Regions from separate parts of the Streptomyces sp. NPDC002232 genome, predicted to be linked through region 2. Evidence: riboswitches for the same ligand, from Rfam matches in the RefSeq annotation. Region 2 holds a riboswitch; each other region holds the start of a gene.

Region 1 (4,953 bases), on a different contig from region 2:
AGCACGTAGGCCGCCGCCGCCACGTCGACGGGGTCGGCGGCCGCGGGCGGGGTGCCGGTCTCCACCGCACCGGCCAGCTCGGGCTCGCCCTGCTTGAACCGTTCGCCGATCCGCTGCCGGAAGAGCGGGTCGCTCTCCAGCGCGGCGGCCATCGCGTTGCCGGCGAACTTGGCCCGCCGGCTCGCGGTGAAGCGGGCGTACTGCCGCAGGGGCGCGGGCAGCTCCGCGACGGTCAGCCCGCCGAAGGCGTCCGCGACCAGCGCGACGACCCGCCGCCGTACGCCTTCCGGCAGCGGGTGGTCGAGCGTCTCGGCAGCGTCACCTGCCGCGCCGGCCGGCTCACCACCGTGCGCGGGCTGCTCCACGATCCGTCACCCCTATGTCGTCCGCGCCGTCCCTCAGGAGGCGGCGCCCGGCCTGTCCACCAGTTCGATCTGGTCCACCGCGTTGCACCAGCGACAGCGGACCGACTCGATGGTCTCACTGACCACCTGCCGCTCCTCGACCGTCGGGTCTCCGGCCAGGTCCAGATGGACGTACTCGACGACCTTGGAGGAGCGCGTGACGTCGAAGCGGGTCAGGTTGCCGCAGAGCGTGCAGCGCCAGCGGGTCTCGTCGGTCGGCAGGGGAACCGTCGTCATCGGTGCCGTCCTTCTTCCTGTTGCGTGGTGCCAGGTGCGGGAGCCGCGGTGCGCCGTCGAACTGCGGTCGGTGGTGCCCGTAACCCTAAGGCCTCACGGGGAGGGCCGGGCACGGCGAGGCACTCTGTCCACTTCGGCCCCGGTACGCCATGATCTGTCCATGATCGACTGGCGAGGCGCGGCGCTCGGGGCCTGGCGGGGCACCCGCGGCGGACCCACCGTGACGTACGCACTGATCGCCGCCTGCTGCCTGCTCTTCGTGATCAGCCCGGTCTCCGGGATGAACCCGGGATACGGCACCGGTGACACGCTCCTCGCCGCCCAGAGCGACTACTTCCGCCGCTGGGGCGTCGTCCCCGCCGAGCTGATGAACGGCGATCCGCGCGCCCTGCTCACCCCGCTGACCGCGCTCTTCGTCCACGGCAGCTGGCTCCACCTGCTGGGAAACATGCTCTTCCTGTACGTCTTCGGCGCGATGGCCGAGGAGCGCATGGGGCCCGTCGAGTTCTGCCTCTTCTACCTGGGGACCGGCTACATCGCCCTGCTCGGGTACGCGGTGGCGCACGCGGACAGCGAGCAGACCCTGGTCGGCGCCTCGGGGGCGATCTCCGCGGTGCTCGGGGCGTTCCTCTTCCTCTTCCCGCGCTCCCGGGTCACCAGCCTCTTCCCCTTCCTGTTCTTCCTGCCGCTGCGCTTCCCCGCCTGGATCGTGCTGATCTTCTGGTTCACGCTCCAGTGGATGGCCGCGCGGGCCGCGGGCGCCGGACCGGGCGTCGCCTATCTGGCCCACGTGGTGGGCTTCTCCGTCGGGTTCCTCTACGCCTGGGGGCGGTTCCGCGGTGGGGATAGAGTGAAAGCCCCAGCCGCGGCGACCGAGGGAGAAAGCCAGCCGTGATCACCGCGATCGTGCTCATCAAGACCAGCGTGGACCGCATCCCCGAGATCGCCGAGTCGATCGCCGCGCTCGACAGCGTCAGCGAGGTCTTCTCGGTCACCGGTACGTACGACCTGATCGCCATGGTCCGGGTCCCGCGCCACGACGACCTCGCCGACGTCATCCCCGGCCGCATCAGCAAGATCCCCGGCGTCGAGGCCACGGACACGCACGTCGCGTTCCGGACGTACTCCCAGCACGACCTGGAGGCGGCCTTCGCCATCGGCCTGGAGTCCTGACACCGGGCACCCGAGCACGGCCGAAGGGGGCCTCCCGACCGGGAGGCCCCCTTCACCCGTACGAGTGACCGATCAGCCGCGGTCCGGGACGCAGCGGCCGTCCTCGGTGCGGTACTTCCACTGCGCGCCGTCCCGCACGAGCTCCTTCACGGCGCCGACGAAACGCTCCACGTGCTCGTCCGGCGTACCGGCGCCGAAGCTCACCCGGATGGCGTTGAGCGAGCGCTCCCCCGGGGCGGCCTCCGGGGCGCCGCACTCGCCCGGGTCCTGCGGGTCGCTGCCGAGCAGCGTGCGGACCAGCGGGTGGGCGCAGAAGAGGCCGTCGCGGACCCCGATGCCGTACTCGGCGGAGAGCGCGGCGGCGAAGTGGGAGCTGTTCCAGCCCTCCACGACGAAGGAGATGACGCCGACGCGGGGCGCGTCGTCGCCGAAGAGCGAGAGCACCCGCACCTCGGGCACCTCGGCCAGGCCCGCGCGGACGGTGTCGATCAGGTGCCGCTCGCGGGCGACGAGGGAGTCGAAGCCGGCCTCGGTGAGCGCCTTGCAGGCGGAGGCGATCGAGTAGACGCCGATCACGTTCGGCGAACCCGCCTCGTGCCGGGCCGCGGTGGTGTGCCACTCCACGTCCACACCACCGTCGGCCCGGCGGGCCACCTTGCGGGAGGCGCCGCCGCCCGCGAGGTAGGGCTCGGAATCCTGGAGCCAGTCGGCGCGGCCGGCGAGGACGCCGGAGCCGAAGGGCGCGTACAGCTTGTGCCCGGAGAAGGCGACCCAGTCCACGTCGAGCTCGCGCACCGAGACCGGGTGGTGGGGGGCGAGCTGGGCGGCGTCGAGCACGATCCGGGCGCCGTGGGCGTGCGCGGCGGCGGCGAGCTCCTTCACCGGCCACAGCTCACCGGTGACGTTGGAGGCGCCGGTGACGCAGACCAGGGCCGGACCGTACGGGTCGCGGTCGGCGAGGGCCCGCTCCAGGGTCGCGACGGCCTGCTCCGGGGTGCGCGGCGCGTTGAGGTAGGTGACGCGGGCGTCCCGCCAGGGCAGCAGCGAGGCGTGGTGCTCGGTCTCGAAGACGAAGACCTGGCAGCCGGCCGGGATCGCGGCGGCGAGCAGGTTCAGCGAGTCGGTGGTGGAGCGGGTGAAGACGACCTGGTCGCCGTCGCGGCAGTCGAGGAACTCGGCGACGGTGGCGCGGCTGTTCTCGAAGAGGTCGGTGGAGAGCTGGGAGAGGTAGCCGGCGCCCCGGTGCACGCTGCCGTAGTAGGGGGCGTACGCGGCCACGTCGTCCCAGACCCGCTGGAGGGCCGGCGCGCTGGCCGCGTAGTCGAGCGCCGCGTAGCTGACCTCGCCACCGGTGACGAGCGGGACGGTGACGTCCCGGCCGAGGACCGGCAGCGGGGCGTCGCAGCAGGGGTCGGCGGACTCGGCGGCGGCGGTGTCGACGGTGGCGGTGTTCGGGCGTGCGGACATGGCGGTATCTCCCGGCATAAAAGGGGCGCGAAAAGGCGTGAAGGGGCCCGCAGGGCGGAAGCGCGCGAAGGGCGGCGCCACATACGGGTGTTGAGGGGAAGAGGGGCCGGAAGGGCCCTAACGCATTCGCTTGCTCACGAGACAACGCTCCCTAGAGGACCAAGGACCCCAGGGTGACGCGCAGGGGTCCGCGCTTGCCGCAGGCTTCTGCCGTACGACCTGGTCTTCACCCGGGGCACCCCGCCACGGACGGAGGGTTGCCGGACAGCCGGCCGGGGCCTTGCAGCTGTCACTCATGACCTGTTCCAGAACTTATGCCAGGCGATCACGGGGCCGCAACCCCGTCCCGGCATCCGGGACGGGGACGACACACGCCGTTCACACCGGCTCAGGCGTTGCTGGCCGCGATCCACCGCTCCAGCGTGCGGCGGGCGGCACCGGAGTCGATGGACTCGGCCGCCTTCGCGATGCCCGCGGCGAGCTGCTCCACCAGGGTGCCCGCGCCGGGCTCCAGGGCGGTGAGCGCCGCCGCGGCGTTGAGCAGCACCGCGTCCCGGACCGGGCCGGTCTCCCCCGCGATCAGCCGGCGCGCCACGTCGGCGTTGTACGAGGCGTCGGCGCCGCGCAGCGCCTCCAGCGTGACGAGCTCGATGCCGACGTCCCTCGGGTCGAAGCGCTCCTCGGTGACACCGCCGTCCCTGACCACCCAGACGCGGGAGGTGGAGGTGGTGGTCAGCTCGTCGAGACCGTCGTCGCCGCGGAAGACGAGGGCGGAGTTGCCGCGCTCGGCGAAGACCCCGGCGACGACCGGCGCCATGCGCGGATCGGCGACGCCCACGGCCTGGGCCCGCACCTTGGCCGGGTTGGTCAGCGGCCCGAGGACGTTGAAGGTGGTCCGGATGCCGAGCTGCCCGCGGGCCGCGGCGACGTGCCGCAGCGAGGGGTGGAACCTGACGGCGAAGCACATGGTGATGCCCGCCTCCTCGGCGACCTCGGCGACCCGGCGCGGGGTCAGGTCGAGGTTGATGCCGAGCTTCTCCAGGACGTCCGAGGAGCCGGAGGCGGAGGACGCGGCCCGGTTGCCGTGCTTGACGACCTTGGCGCCCGTGCCGGCGACCACGATGGAGGCCATGGTGGAGATGTTCACCGTCTTGGCGCCGTCGCCGCCGGTGCCGACGATGTCGACGGCGGGGCCGGGCACCTCGATCACGTTCGCGTGCGCGTACATGGTCCGCACGAGGCCGGTGATCTCCTGCACGGTCTCGCCCTTGGCGCGCAGCGCCACCATGAAGCCGGCGATCTGCGCGTCGGTCGCCTCGCCGCTCATGATCAGGTCCATCGCCCAGGCGGTGTCGTCGGCGGAGAGGTCCCGGCCGTCGAGCAGACCGTTCAGCAGGACGGGCCAGGAGCGGCCCGCCGTGGTAGGTCCTCCAGCGGGGGTCGCAGCGCTCATGGCAGCTCCTGGTGATCACGTGACGGATACGGTCCCACCCTATCGACCTCCGGGGACGGCAAAGAGCCCCGTCCATCGAATGGACGGGGCTCTCGCCGTGGCGACCTTCAGGAGGTCAGGGGTTCAGGTGATCAGTGGTGGCCGTGGCCGCTCTGGATCTCCTTGTACTCCTCGACCGTGGGCTTGGCGACCTGGCTGTCGTCGCCGTAGTAGCCCTTG
Region 2 (4,953 bases):
CGGGTCCTCGAGCTCGATCTCCTTGGCGATGGAGACACCATCGTTGGTGATCGTGGGGGCGCCCCACTTCTTCTCGAGGACGACGTTGCGGCCCTTGGGGCCGAGGGTGACCTTGACGGCGTCAGCGAGCTGGTTCATGCCGCGCTCGAGACCGCGCCGGGCCTCCTCGTCGAACGCGATGATCTTGGCCATGTGAAGTGGTCCTCCCGGACATGGGGTGGATAACGCTCCAGGACCGCGCCGACGCCCGCGACGGACGGCCTGCGTGCCCGATGGTTCCTTGCCCCACCTGGCCGCGGGCCTCGTCTGCCCGATCCTCGTAAGCACTCTCACCTTCCGAGTGCTAACGCCAATGATTAGCACTCGACCCATGCGAGTGCAAGCGACTCTCGTGGATCGGGCACCTCTCCGCCGAGGTTCGGGAACGCACGAGGGGTCCGCATCCCCTCAGGGATGCGGACCCCTCGACGGCGTTGCGTCGGTGGCCGATCGCGCCGCGCTCAGACGGCGAGCTTGACCATGTCCGCCTGCGGACCCTTCTGGCCCTGCGAGATCTCGAACTCGACCCGCTGGCCCTCTTCGAGGCTGCGGTAGCCATCCATCTGGATCGCGCTGTAGTGGACGAAAACATCCGCACCACCGTCTACCGCGATGAAGCCGTAGCCCTTCTCCGCGTTGAACCACTTGACGGTGCCCTGAGCCATGCCTAACTCCCCTATTACTGGCCCTTGCGCGGGAACCGCACCTCGCGGACCCGGGTCAGACCCTGCGCCGGAACGCGTCGACCGCCGCTGAATGTATCTGCCCAACTGCCCTCTGCAACAGGTCATTCGACCGAGAATTCTGGGCGCCCTGGAAAGGGGAATTGGGGATAATCCCCGGAATTACGGGGCAAGTCGGGCCCGGCAAAGCGCGCAGAACGTACACAAGGCGCAGGTACTTTGGCTGCTTCTTGTCGTGCGGGGACGCATTCTCATATGCGACCGGCATGAGCAGCGGAGGGGACTTCCCCAACTCTACCGCGCTCAACCATGCAGAATTGCCCCTTCCGCTTATTGACGCGGAAGGGGCAATTCGAGAAAGACGGGACAGCCGGTGCGGCTCAGCAGCCGCCGGCGACGGCCGGGATGATCGAGACGCCCGCGCCGGCCGGGGTGGCCGTCTCCAGGCCCTGCTCGAAGCGCACGTCGTCGTCGTTGACGTAGACGTTCACGAAGCGGCGCAGCTTGCCCTGGTCGTCCAGGACGCGGGCGGCGATGCCCGTGTGGTTCTTCTCCAGGTCCGCGATGACCTCGGCGAGGGTCGCGCCCTCGGCCTGGACCTCGGACTGCCCGCCCGTGTAGGTGCGGAGGATGGTGGGGATGCGGACGTTCACGGCCATGTTCGGAAACCTTTCGGTGGGCCAGGGGGCGGACGGACTCAGACGGCCAGGCCGGCGTCGCGGAACGCGTCCAGGCTCGGGCGGATGGTGACGGTCGCCTGAGAGGTGTCGGCCACCGCGTCCAGGGTCTTGAGTCCGTCGCCCGTGTTGAGTACGACGGTGGTCAGGTCCGGGTCGAGGAGACCGGCCTCGACGAGCTTCTTGGTGACGCCGACGGTCACGCCGCCCGCGGTCTCCGCGAAGATGCCCTCGGTGCGGGCGAGGATCTTGATGGCCTCGACGACCTGCTCGTCGTTCACGTCCTCCACGGCGCCGCCGGTGCGGCGGGCGATGTCCAGGACGTACGGGCCGTCGGCCGGGTTGCCGATCGCCAGCGACTTGGCGATCGTGTTCGGCTTCTGCGGGCGGACGACGTCGTGCCCGGCCTTGAAGGCGGCGGAGACCGGGGAGCAGCCCTCGGCCTGGGCGCCGAAGATCTTGTACGGCTTGTCCTCGACGAGGCCCAGCTTGATGAGCTCCTGGAGACCCTTGTCGATCTTGGTCAGCTGGGAGCCGGAGGCGATCGGGATGACGAGCTGGTCGGGGATGACCCAGCCGAGCTGCTCGCAGATCTCGTACGCGAGCGTCTTGGAGCCCTCGCCGTAGTACGGGCGGAGGTTGACGTTCACGAAGCCCCAGCCCTCGCCGAGCGGGTCGCCGATGAGCTCCGAGCAGAAGCGGTTGACGTCGTCGTAGTTGCCCTCGATGGCGACGAGGTCACCGCCGTAGACGCCGGCCATGACGACCTTGCCCTGCTCCAGGTCGTGCGGGATGAACACGCAGGAGCGGAATCCGGCGCGGGCGGCGGCGGCGCCGACGGCGCCGGCCAGGTTGCCGGTGGAGGAGCAGGAGAGGGTGGTGAAGCCGAAGGCGCGGGCGGCTTCGAGCGCCTGGGCGACGACCCGGTCCTTGAAGGAGTGGGTCGGGTTGCCGGAGTCGTCCTTGACGAAGAGCTTGCCGGGGGCGACGCCGATCTCGGCGGCGAGGTTGTCGGCCTGGACGAGCTTGGTCCAGCCGGGGTTCAGGTTCGGCTTCTCGGCGACGTCGGCCGGGACGGGCAGCAGCGGGGCGTAGCGCCAGATGTTGGCGGGGCCGGCCTCGATCTGCTTGCGCAGCGCCTCGGGGTCACCGGTGGGGAGGTCGTACGCGACTTCGAGCGGTCCGAAACAGAGCTCGCAGGCGAAGATCGGGCCGAGCGGGAAGACTTCACCGCATTCGCGACAGGAGAGCCCGGACGCGGGACCGAGGTCGACGTTGGTGGGTGCGACGGTCTGAACAGCCATGGAGGCGAGGCCCTTTCTCCTCATCTTTCCCATGACGAATTTTTCGCCATGAGACGGATTTGGCACCTTCCCTAGCCGGGGGCCTCGATGGAGTACGAGACGAACCGACTGGAGGGTTGCCGGGGCTTCAACGGGCCGTTTCCCTCTGCCCCTCTGGATGAGCGGTATTCGATTGTGAAGCGTGGTGGACTTTCGTTCCTGCGCTCCGACGCGGTCGGCACCCCGACGTGCATCGGGCATCCGCGTTGTTCAAGACTGTAACCGAAGGCCCGGAACCTTGGACCGGCCGTCCGAACCGCGAGATGGAGATCACGTGCTGGAGGAAGTGGAGCGCTGGCTGGCCCGGCGGTCCTGGTCGGTGTCCGACCGCCCGCTCGACCGGGTGCTCGCCGCCAAGCGGAACACGACGGTCAGCGTCGTCCTGCCCGCGCTGAACGAGGAGGCGACGGTCGGGGAGATCGTCTCCGTGATCCGGCGCGAGCTGATGACGGAGGCGGTGCCGCTCGTCGACGAGCTGGTGGTGATCGACTCGGGCTCCACGGACCGCACGGCGGAGGTCGCGGCGGCGGCCGGCGCCCGGGTGGTCGCCCGGGACGCGATACTCCCCCGCATACCGGCGGTGCCCGGCAAGGGCGAGGTGCTCTGGCGGTCGCTGATGGTGACGAGCGGGGACGTCGTGTGCTTCGTGGACGCGGACCTGCGGGACTTCTCGGCGGACTTCGTGACGGGGATCGTGGGCCCGCTGCTCACCGACCCGGACGTGGACTTCGTGAAGGCGATGTACGACCGCCCCTTCGGCCCGGACATCGACGGGCCCGCCTCCGGCAGGCCCCCCGGCCAGGGCGGCCGGGTGACGGAGCTGGTGGCCCGGCCGCTGCTCAATCTGCACTGGCCGCAGCTGGCCGGCTTCGTGCAGCCGCTGGGCGGCGAGTACGCGGCGCGGCGCTCGCTGCTGGAACGGCTGCCCTTCCCGGTCGGTTACGGGGTGGAGCTTGGACTGCTCGTGGACGCCCTGCACACGGTGGGCCTGGACGCGCTGGCCCAGGTGGACGTGGGGGTGCGCAAGCACCGGCACCAGGACGGTCTGGCGCTGGGCCGGATGGCGGCGGCGATCTACCGGACGGCGCAGCTGCGGCTCTCCCGGGGGCATCTGGTTCGGCCGGTGCTGACGCAGTTCGAGCGGGGCGAGAAGGGCTTCGAGCCGACGACGTACCCCGTGGACACCGAGGAGCGGCCGCCGATGGCCGAGGTCACGGAGTACGCGCGGCGCCGCGTGGCGTAACGTCCTGTGATGATCTGTTTTGCATAAATTGCCCTTTTATGCGCTTCAGACTTCCTCACCCGGGCCGGGTGCTCGCGGCCCTCGGGCTCACGGCGGGTTCGCTCGTGTCCGCCGCGACCGTCCCGGCCGCGGCGGACGTGATCGAGCCCTTCGGCCTGCGGTACGCCGCGTCGCTGTACGGCGACTTCACCACGATCGGCAACACGGTCGTGGGCTGTCCGGACGCCCCGGCCGGCCCGGCGGCGCGCTGCGCGGCGGCGACCTCGGGCCGGGGCCCGGACGGCGAGGACACCTTCGTGACGCGGCGGATCGACGCGGCCGGCACCGGGAGCACCGCGTTCGGCTCCAGCACCGGGCACGTGCGGATCCCGGCGGGCGCCCGGGTCGCGTACGCCCGCCTCTCCTGGGGCGGCAACGACGGCACGTACCGGGGCCCGGGCGGCGCGCCGCTGAAGCGCTGCGGCTCCTCCGGCGCGGACGCCGGGCGGTCCCCCGGCGACCCGACGACGACGGCTCCGGTGCTCCGGGTGGGGTCCGGGGCGGCGGTCCCGGTCTCCCTCGACAGCGTGGTCGCCGACCCGGCCGACACCGCCGGCCCGCACTACTACACGGGCGAGTCCGACGTGACCGCCGCCTTCGCGGGCGTCTCGGGGACGGACGTGCGGGTGGCGGTCGGCAACGTGTGGGCGCCCAGCGGCAAGGGCTGCGCGGCGGGCTGGTCCCTGACGGTCGTCCACGCCTTCCCGGGCCCGGACCCGGTGAAGGCCCCCGAGCGGCGCGACGTCCGCCTCTACGGCGGGCACGTCCTCCAGCGCCCGGAGTCCCCGGCGACCACGATCACCGTGGACGGCTTCCACCGGGCGCCCGGCACGGTGCGGGCGGGCGTGACCGCGTACGGGGGCGACCGGAGCACGCCGGGCGACCGCTTCCTCGTGAACGGGCGCACCGTGCTCGCGCCCCGCACCGGC
Region 3 (4,953 bases), on a different contig from region 2:
AGCGGGTGCGCGCGGTGCACGCCCGCGTCACCGGGACCACGACGGGCGGAGTGGCCTACCGGGCGTCGGACCCGCCGCTGCTGTCCTGGGTCCACATGGCCGAGACGTACTGCTTCCTGGAGTCCCATCGGCGCTACGGCCTGCGTCCGCTGACCGGCGGGCAACAGGACGCGTACGTCCAGGACATGGCGTCGGTCGCCGAGCGGCTGGGCGTCCCGGACCCGCCGCGGAGCCGTGCCGGACTCGTCGCGGCGCTCGACGGCCGGCGCGGGGAGCTGGAGGCGACGGAGGAGTCGTCGGCGACGGCCCGGTACCTGCTGGCGTCACCGCCGCTGCCGTGGCCCGCGCGCCTGCCCTACCTCCTGCTGGCGGCCGCGGCGGTGGAGCTCCTGCCGTCGTGGGCCCGGGACCTGATTCCGGTGCCCCGTCGGATCCGGATCCTGCTCCGCTTCGCACGGCCCGGCGGACGGGCGGTCACGACGGCGGTCCGCTGGGTGACGCCCCCGCTGCCCGCCGGAGCCGGCCGCTGACCGGTGCCGCCGGGCCCTCAGAGCGGCTTGCGCCACACGGAGACGTGCTGGGCGGAGTCCTGTGCGAACGGGGTCCCGTCCCAGTCGGCGACGCGGCGCTCCAGCTCCAGGCCGGCGATCCGCGCCATCAGGTCCAGCTCCGCGGGCCAGGCGTACCGGTGCCGCGAGCTGCCCCGGCGGTAGCGGCCGTCCGCGCCGTCGCGCGTGAGGTGGTGCGAGACGAGGACCTGCTCGACCAGGTCGAAGGTGTCGAAGCCGAGGTGCCGCTCGGAGACGTCGAACGGCACCGCGACCTGGCCCGGCGGAAGGAACCGCAGGGGCGGTACGCCCAGTTCGATGACGAACCGGCCGCCGGGCGCCAGGTGGCGCGCGGCGTTGCGGAAGCACTCGACCTGCTCGTCCTGGGTGAGCAGGTTCGTGATGGTGTTGTAGACGAGGTAGACCAGGGAGAACTCCCCGGGGACGACGGTGGTGGCCATGTCTCCGATGGTCACCGGGAGGGTGTCGGCGTCGATCTTGCTCCGCAGGACGGCCGCCATGGGCTCGGAGAGCTCGATGCCCGCCACCGGCACGCCGCGCTCCCGCAGCGGGACGCCCACGCGTCCCGTTCCGATGGCGAACTCCAGTGCCCGGCCGTCTCCGGCGAGATCGGCGAGGAAGGCGAGGGTCGGTCCGAGGAAGGCGGCCGAGGACCTCTCGCTCTCCTCGGCGTCGTAACGGTCGGCGGAATCGCGGGTCCACAGCTCACTGCTCGTCACGGGGCGCCACTTTGCCCGCACGGAGCGGCGGCGTCGACCGATTTACGCTCCGGACGCGGGGCCGGGGGAGGGCCGGGCGCCCGGAGCCGGGGGTGCCGCCGGGGTCACGCGTGGGAGACGACCGCGGTGAGCCGGTCGGCCGCGGCGACGGCGGCCTTCGCGAGACGGGCGCCGGGCTGCCGGGTCAGGCGCTGGATGGGCCCGGTGACCGTGACGGCGGCCACGACGCGGTCGGAGGGACCGCGGACCGGGGCCGAGACCGAGGCCATCCCGGGCTCGCGCTCACCGATCGACTGGGCCCAGCCCCGGCGCCGTACGCCGCTCAGAGCCGTGGCCGTGAAGCGCGCGCCCTGCAACCCCTGGTAGAACCGCTCCGGTTCCTCCCAGGCCAGCAGCACCTGGGCGGCGGAGCCGACCTTCATGGGGAGCGTCGCCCCGACCGGCACGATGTCGCGCAGTCCGGAGGTCCGCTCGGCGGCGGCGACGCAGACGCGCACCTCGCCCTGGCGGCGGTAGAGCTGCGCGCTCTCGCCGGTCGCGTCCCGGAGGGAGATGAGGACGGGACCGGCCGCGGTCAGCAGGCAGTCCTCGTCCGCGGCGGCCGACAGTTCGCCGAGTCGGGGGCCGAGGACGAAGCGGCCCTCGATGTCCCTGGCGACCAGACGGTGGCGTTCGAGCGCGAGGGCCAGCCGATGCGCCGTGGGCCGCGACAGGCCCGTGGCGGACACGAGCCCCGCCAGGGTGGCCGGGCCGGACGCCAGCGCGCCGAGGATCACCGCGGCCTTGTCGAGGACGCCGACACCACTAGAAATATCCGAAATGTCCATGAGGGGGTGCTCCAGTCTCGGTCCGCGCGCGAAGGTTCGCGGCGATCTCACGCAGGGAGGGTGGGGATGCTCAGCGGGGAGGGCCGAAGAGCTCGGCCGTTATGCCGCGGCGAACGCGAGACGGGTACACGGGAGGCCCGGGGCAGGCAGGGGGAGGGCGAAGGTCAGCACAGAGAGCACCGTGTCTCCTCATCTTTTCCCGCGCCACGTTGGCGCGGGCCGGAGTTGGCACTGGACCCGACGGCGCGGCGCGAAGGAGAGCGCCGAGTCGACCGGGGAGTTGCCGGGGCTTCGTAGGGCCGGTCCCTCCACCCCTCTGGATGATTCGCGGAGAACCATACAAGACGCGCCGGGCGGCCAGCCAACGGCCTCCCCGGAAGGAGTGGCGGTCTGCCGCGCCCATCGGGTCGGGCGGGGCTCGCGCCCCCTCCCCGCTCCGGCCGTCGCGATGTCAAGCGCCCCGCCGCGTCAACCTTACTGACGGATCGTCAGGAGTGGCGTGATTGTCCCTTGGGCACCCCTACCGGCCGGTTCTACTCTCAAGTCACTTTGCGCGGTTCCCCCACGCACCCCGCACGGCGCGACGACCCGCACCTCCTCGCACCCCCCGTCCCTCACCGAGGAGAAACCCATGTCCAAGCTGCTCGTCTCCCTCACCGGCCTCGCCACCGCCGGGGCGCTCGCCCTCGGCGCCGGCGGCACCCAGGCCGCCCCGACCACCGTCCTGCCGGCCGGTCACGCCTTCGCCGCCAAGCTCACCGGCAAGGCCACCTTCGTCGCCGGTTCGACCACGATGACCTGCACCGTCTCCGCCTCCGTACCGACGGGCGGAGCGAACAACGCCGTCCCCGCCGCCCCCGGCAACCACAACGACGCGGGCCCCGTCTCCGTCCCCATCAACCCGCCCGGCTTCAGCGGCTGCACCACCAGCGTCTTCGGCGTGAGCGTCACCATCACCAGCAACGCCACCAACGGCCCCTGGAAGCTCACCCTCCAGAACGGCGCCCCCGCCGCCGGCGGCTTCACCATCCCCAAGGGCGGCGTCGTCCTCAAGACCGGCGGCCTCGCCAGCTGCACCATCACCGCCTCGCCGACCGGACCCACCACCGTCGACGGCGGCTGGACCAACGGAGCCCCCTCGGCGCTGGCGATCGCCAACGCCCCCGTCCCCGCGACCGCCACGGGCGGCTTCCTCTGCCCGACCGGCAACCAGTCCGCGACCTTCAGCGCGACGTACCAGCTCACCGACACCACCGACCCGACCCGGCAGATCACCGTGACCGGCTGACGCAGGCCCGAGCAGCGGCGGGCCGTCGTCGACCGGCCCGCCCGGCCGCCTCGAACCGGCCCGGCCGGACGGCTCACTCGATCGGTCCGCCAGAGGTTCGACGCTCCGGCTGGTCCTGGCGTCCGGCAACCGCGACCCCCGGTGCTTCGAGCACCCGGACCGCTTCGGTGCCCGGACCGCCCGGACATCCAGCACCTCGGGCTCGGCAGCGGCATCCGCAGCTGCTTCGGCGCACCGCCGGCCGGTCTGGAGGCCCAGCCGGCCCTGTCGGAGCCGGCACGGAGGCTGGAGAACCCCCGCCTGCTCGAAGACACGCCCCCGTACCGCCAGAACGCGGTACCGCGCGGGCCGCGGCATCTGCGCATCGCCTGCGACGGGATCCGACCTTAGGGGTGTCTCGTCATCACGCCGGACCGCGCGGGGCACCGTCCGCACGCCGGACCGGGACGGACGCACCGTCCCCGCACTGGACCGCGCGCGAGGCGCCGGCCTCACGCCAGACCGGCGGCGATCGCCCGGCGCACGGCTTCGGCCCGGTCCCGGATGCCGGCCTTGGCGAAGAGGTTGTTGATGTGCGTCTTGACCGTGGCCTCGCTGACGAAGAGCCGCTCGGCGATCGCCCGGTTCGGAAGCCCCTGCCCGATCAGCGCCAGCACCTCGCGCTCCCGGGGAGTCAGGTCCCCCGGCAGGGGTTCGCCCGGGGCGGACCGCTGCGCCCCCGTCACAGCGGCCAGCAACCGGTCGCGCACCTCCTGGTCGAGGACGGACTGGCCCGCCGCGGCGGCGCGGATCGCGCGGGCGATGTCCTCACGGCCCGCGTTCTTCGTCAGGTACCCACGGGCCCCCGCCGCCAGCGCGGCCATGACCGAGTCGTCGTCGGCGAACGTCGTGAGCACCACCACGGCCACGTCCGGGTGGGACTCGTTCAGCCGGCGCGTCGCCTCGGTCCCGTCCATCCCGGGCATCCGCAGGTCCATGAGGACGACGTCGACCGGCGTCTCGGCGACGGCGTCGAGCACCTCGTGGCCGTTGGCGGCGGTCGCGACGACGCTGATGTCCGCGGTGAGCGCGAGGACCATCGCCAGGGGTTCGCGGACGGCGGCCTGGTCGTCGGCGACGACCACGTTGATCAGGGGGGAGCCCGCTGCCGACTCGTTCATACGGGGATCACGACCTCGACCTTCCAGCAGCCCCGCCCGGGGCCGGACGGCACGAGACCCGTCGTCACCGTTCCGTCCATGAGGGCGACGCGCTCGCGGATCCCGATCAGCCCCATCCCGCTCCCCGTACCGGCGGCGGACGCCGGCATCGTCCCCGGCTCGCTGAGGATGCTCAAGGTGGTCGTCCCCTCGTCGTACGCCACCGCCACCCGCACGCTCCCACCGGGAGCGTGACGCGTGGCGTTGGTCAGGGCCTCCTGCGCGATCCGCAGGAGGTCGTGCGTCGTCCGGGTCGGCAGCTCACGCACCGTCCCGGTCACGGTCAGCGCCTCGTGGTGGCCGGACGACTCGAGCAGCGCGGTGAGGCTCTCCAGCAGGGGCAAGGCCTCC

The links. Region 2 has a riboswitch for S-adenosylmethionine ahead of thrC (threonine synthase). Riboswitches for the same ligand answer to the same signal wherever they lie in the genome.
Region 1: it holds a riboswitch for S-adenosylmethionine, as region 2 does, so the genes downstream of both, ACFYXU_RS08575 (aminotransferase class V-fold PLP-dependent enzyme) here and thrC (threonine synthase) in region 2, are expected to answer to the same signal.
Region 3: it holds a riboswitch for S-adenosylmethionine, as region 2 does, so the genes downstream of both, ACFYXU_RS21940 (IclR family transcriptional regulator) here and thrC (threonine synthase) in region 2, are expected to answer to the same signal.

What each region holds. Positions count from the first base shown of each region.
Region 1 covers NZ_JBIARV010000002.1:400,186-405,138, forward strand. Annotated here, with positions in the region: gene ACFYXU_RS08555 (NYN domain-containing protein) at 1-365, opposite strand, end outside; gene ACFYXU_RS08560 (hypothetical protein) at 399-641, opposite strand; gene ACFYXU_RS08565 (rhomboid family intramembrane serine protease) at 802-1,536, shown strand; gene ACFYXU_RS08570 (Lrp/AsnC family transcriptional regulator) at 1,533-1,814, shown strand; gene ACFYXU_RS08575 (aminotransferase class V-fold PLP-dependent enzyme) at 1,887-3,281, opposite strand; SAM riboswitch class IV at 3,467-3,582, opposite strand; gene trpD (anthranilate phosphoribosyltransferase) at 3,670-4,734, opposite strand; gene ACFYXU_RS08585 (cytochrome bc complex cytochrome b subunit) at 4,866-4,953, opposite strand, start outside.
Region 2 covers NZ_JBIARV010000001.1:1,315,334-1,320,286, forward strand. Annotated here, with positions in the region: gene groL (chaperonin GroEL) at 1-192, opposite strand, end outside; gene ACFYXU_RS06025 (cold-shock protein) at 501-704, opposite strand; gene ACFYXU_RS06030 (MoaD/ThiS family protein) at 1,103-1,381, opposite strand; gene thrC (threonine synthase) at 1,420-2,727, opposite strand; SAM riboswitch class I at 2,721-2,867, opposite strand; gene ACFYXU_RS06040 (glucosyl-3-phosphoglycerate synthase) at 3,017-3,985, shown strand; gene ACFYXU_RS06045 (hypothetical protein) at 4,024-4,953, shown strand, end outside.
Region 3 covers NZ_JBIARV010000004.1:894,798-899,750, forward strand. Annotated here, with positions in the region: gene ACFYXU_RS21930 (oxygenase MpaB family protein) at 1-530, shown strand, start outside; gene ACFYXU_RS21935 (class I SAM-dependent DNA methyltransferase) at 548-1,288, opposite strand; gene ACFYXU_RS21940 (IclR family transcriptional regulator) at 1,393-2,115, opposite strand; SAM riboswitch class I at 2,302-2,442, opposite strand; gene ACFYXU_RS21945 (hypothetical protein) at 2,747-3,403, shown strand; partial or broken gene ACFYXU_RS21950 (cytochrome P450) at 3,495-3,793, shown strand; gene ACFYXU_RS21955 (DNA-binding response regulator) at 3,895-4,563, opposite strand; gene ACFYXU_RS21960 (sensor histidine kinase) at 4,560-4,953, opposite strand, start outside.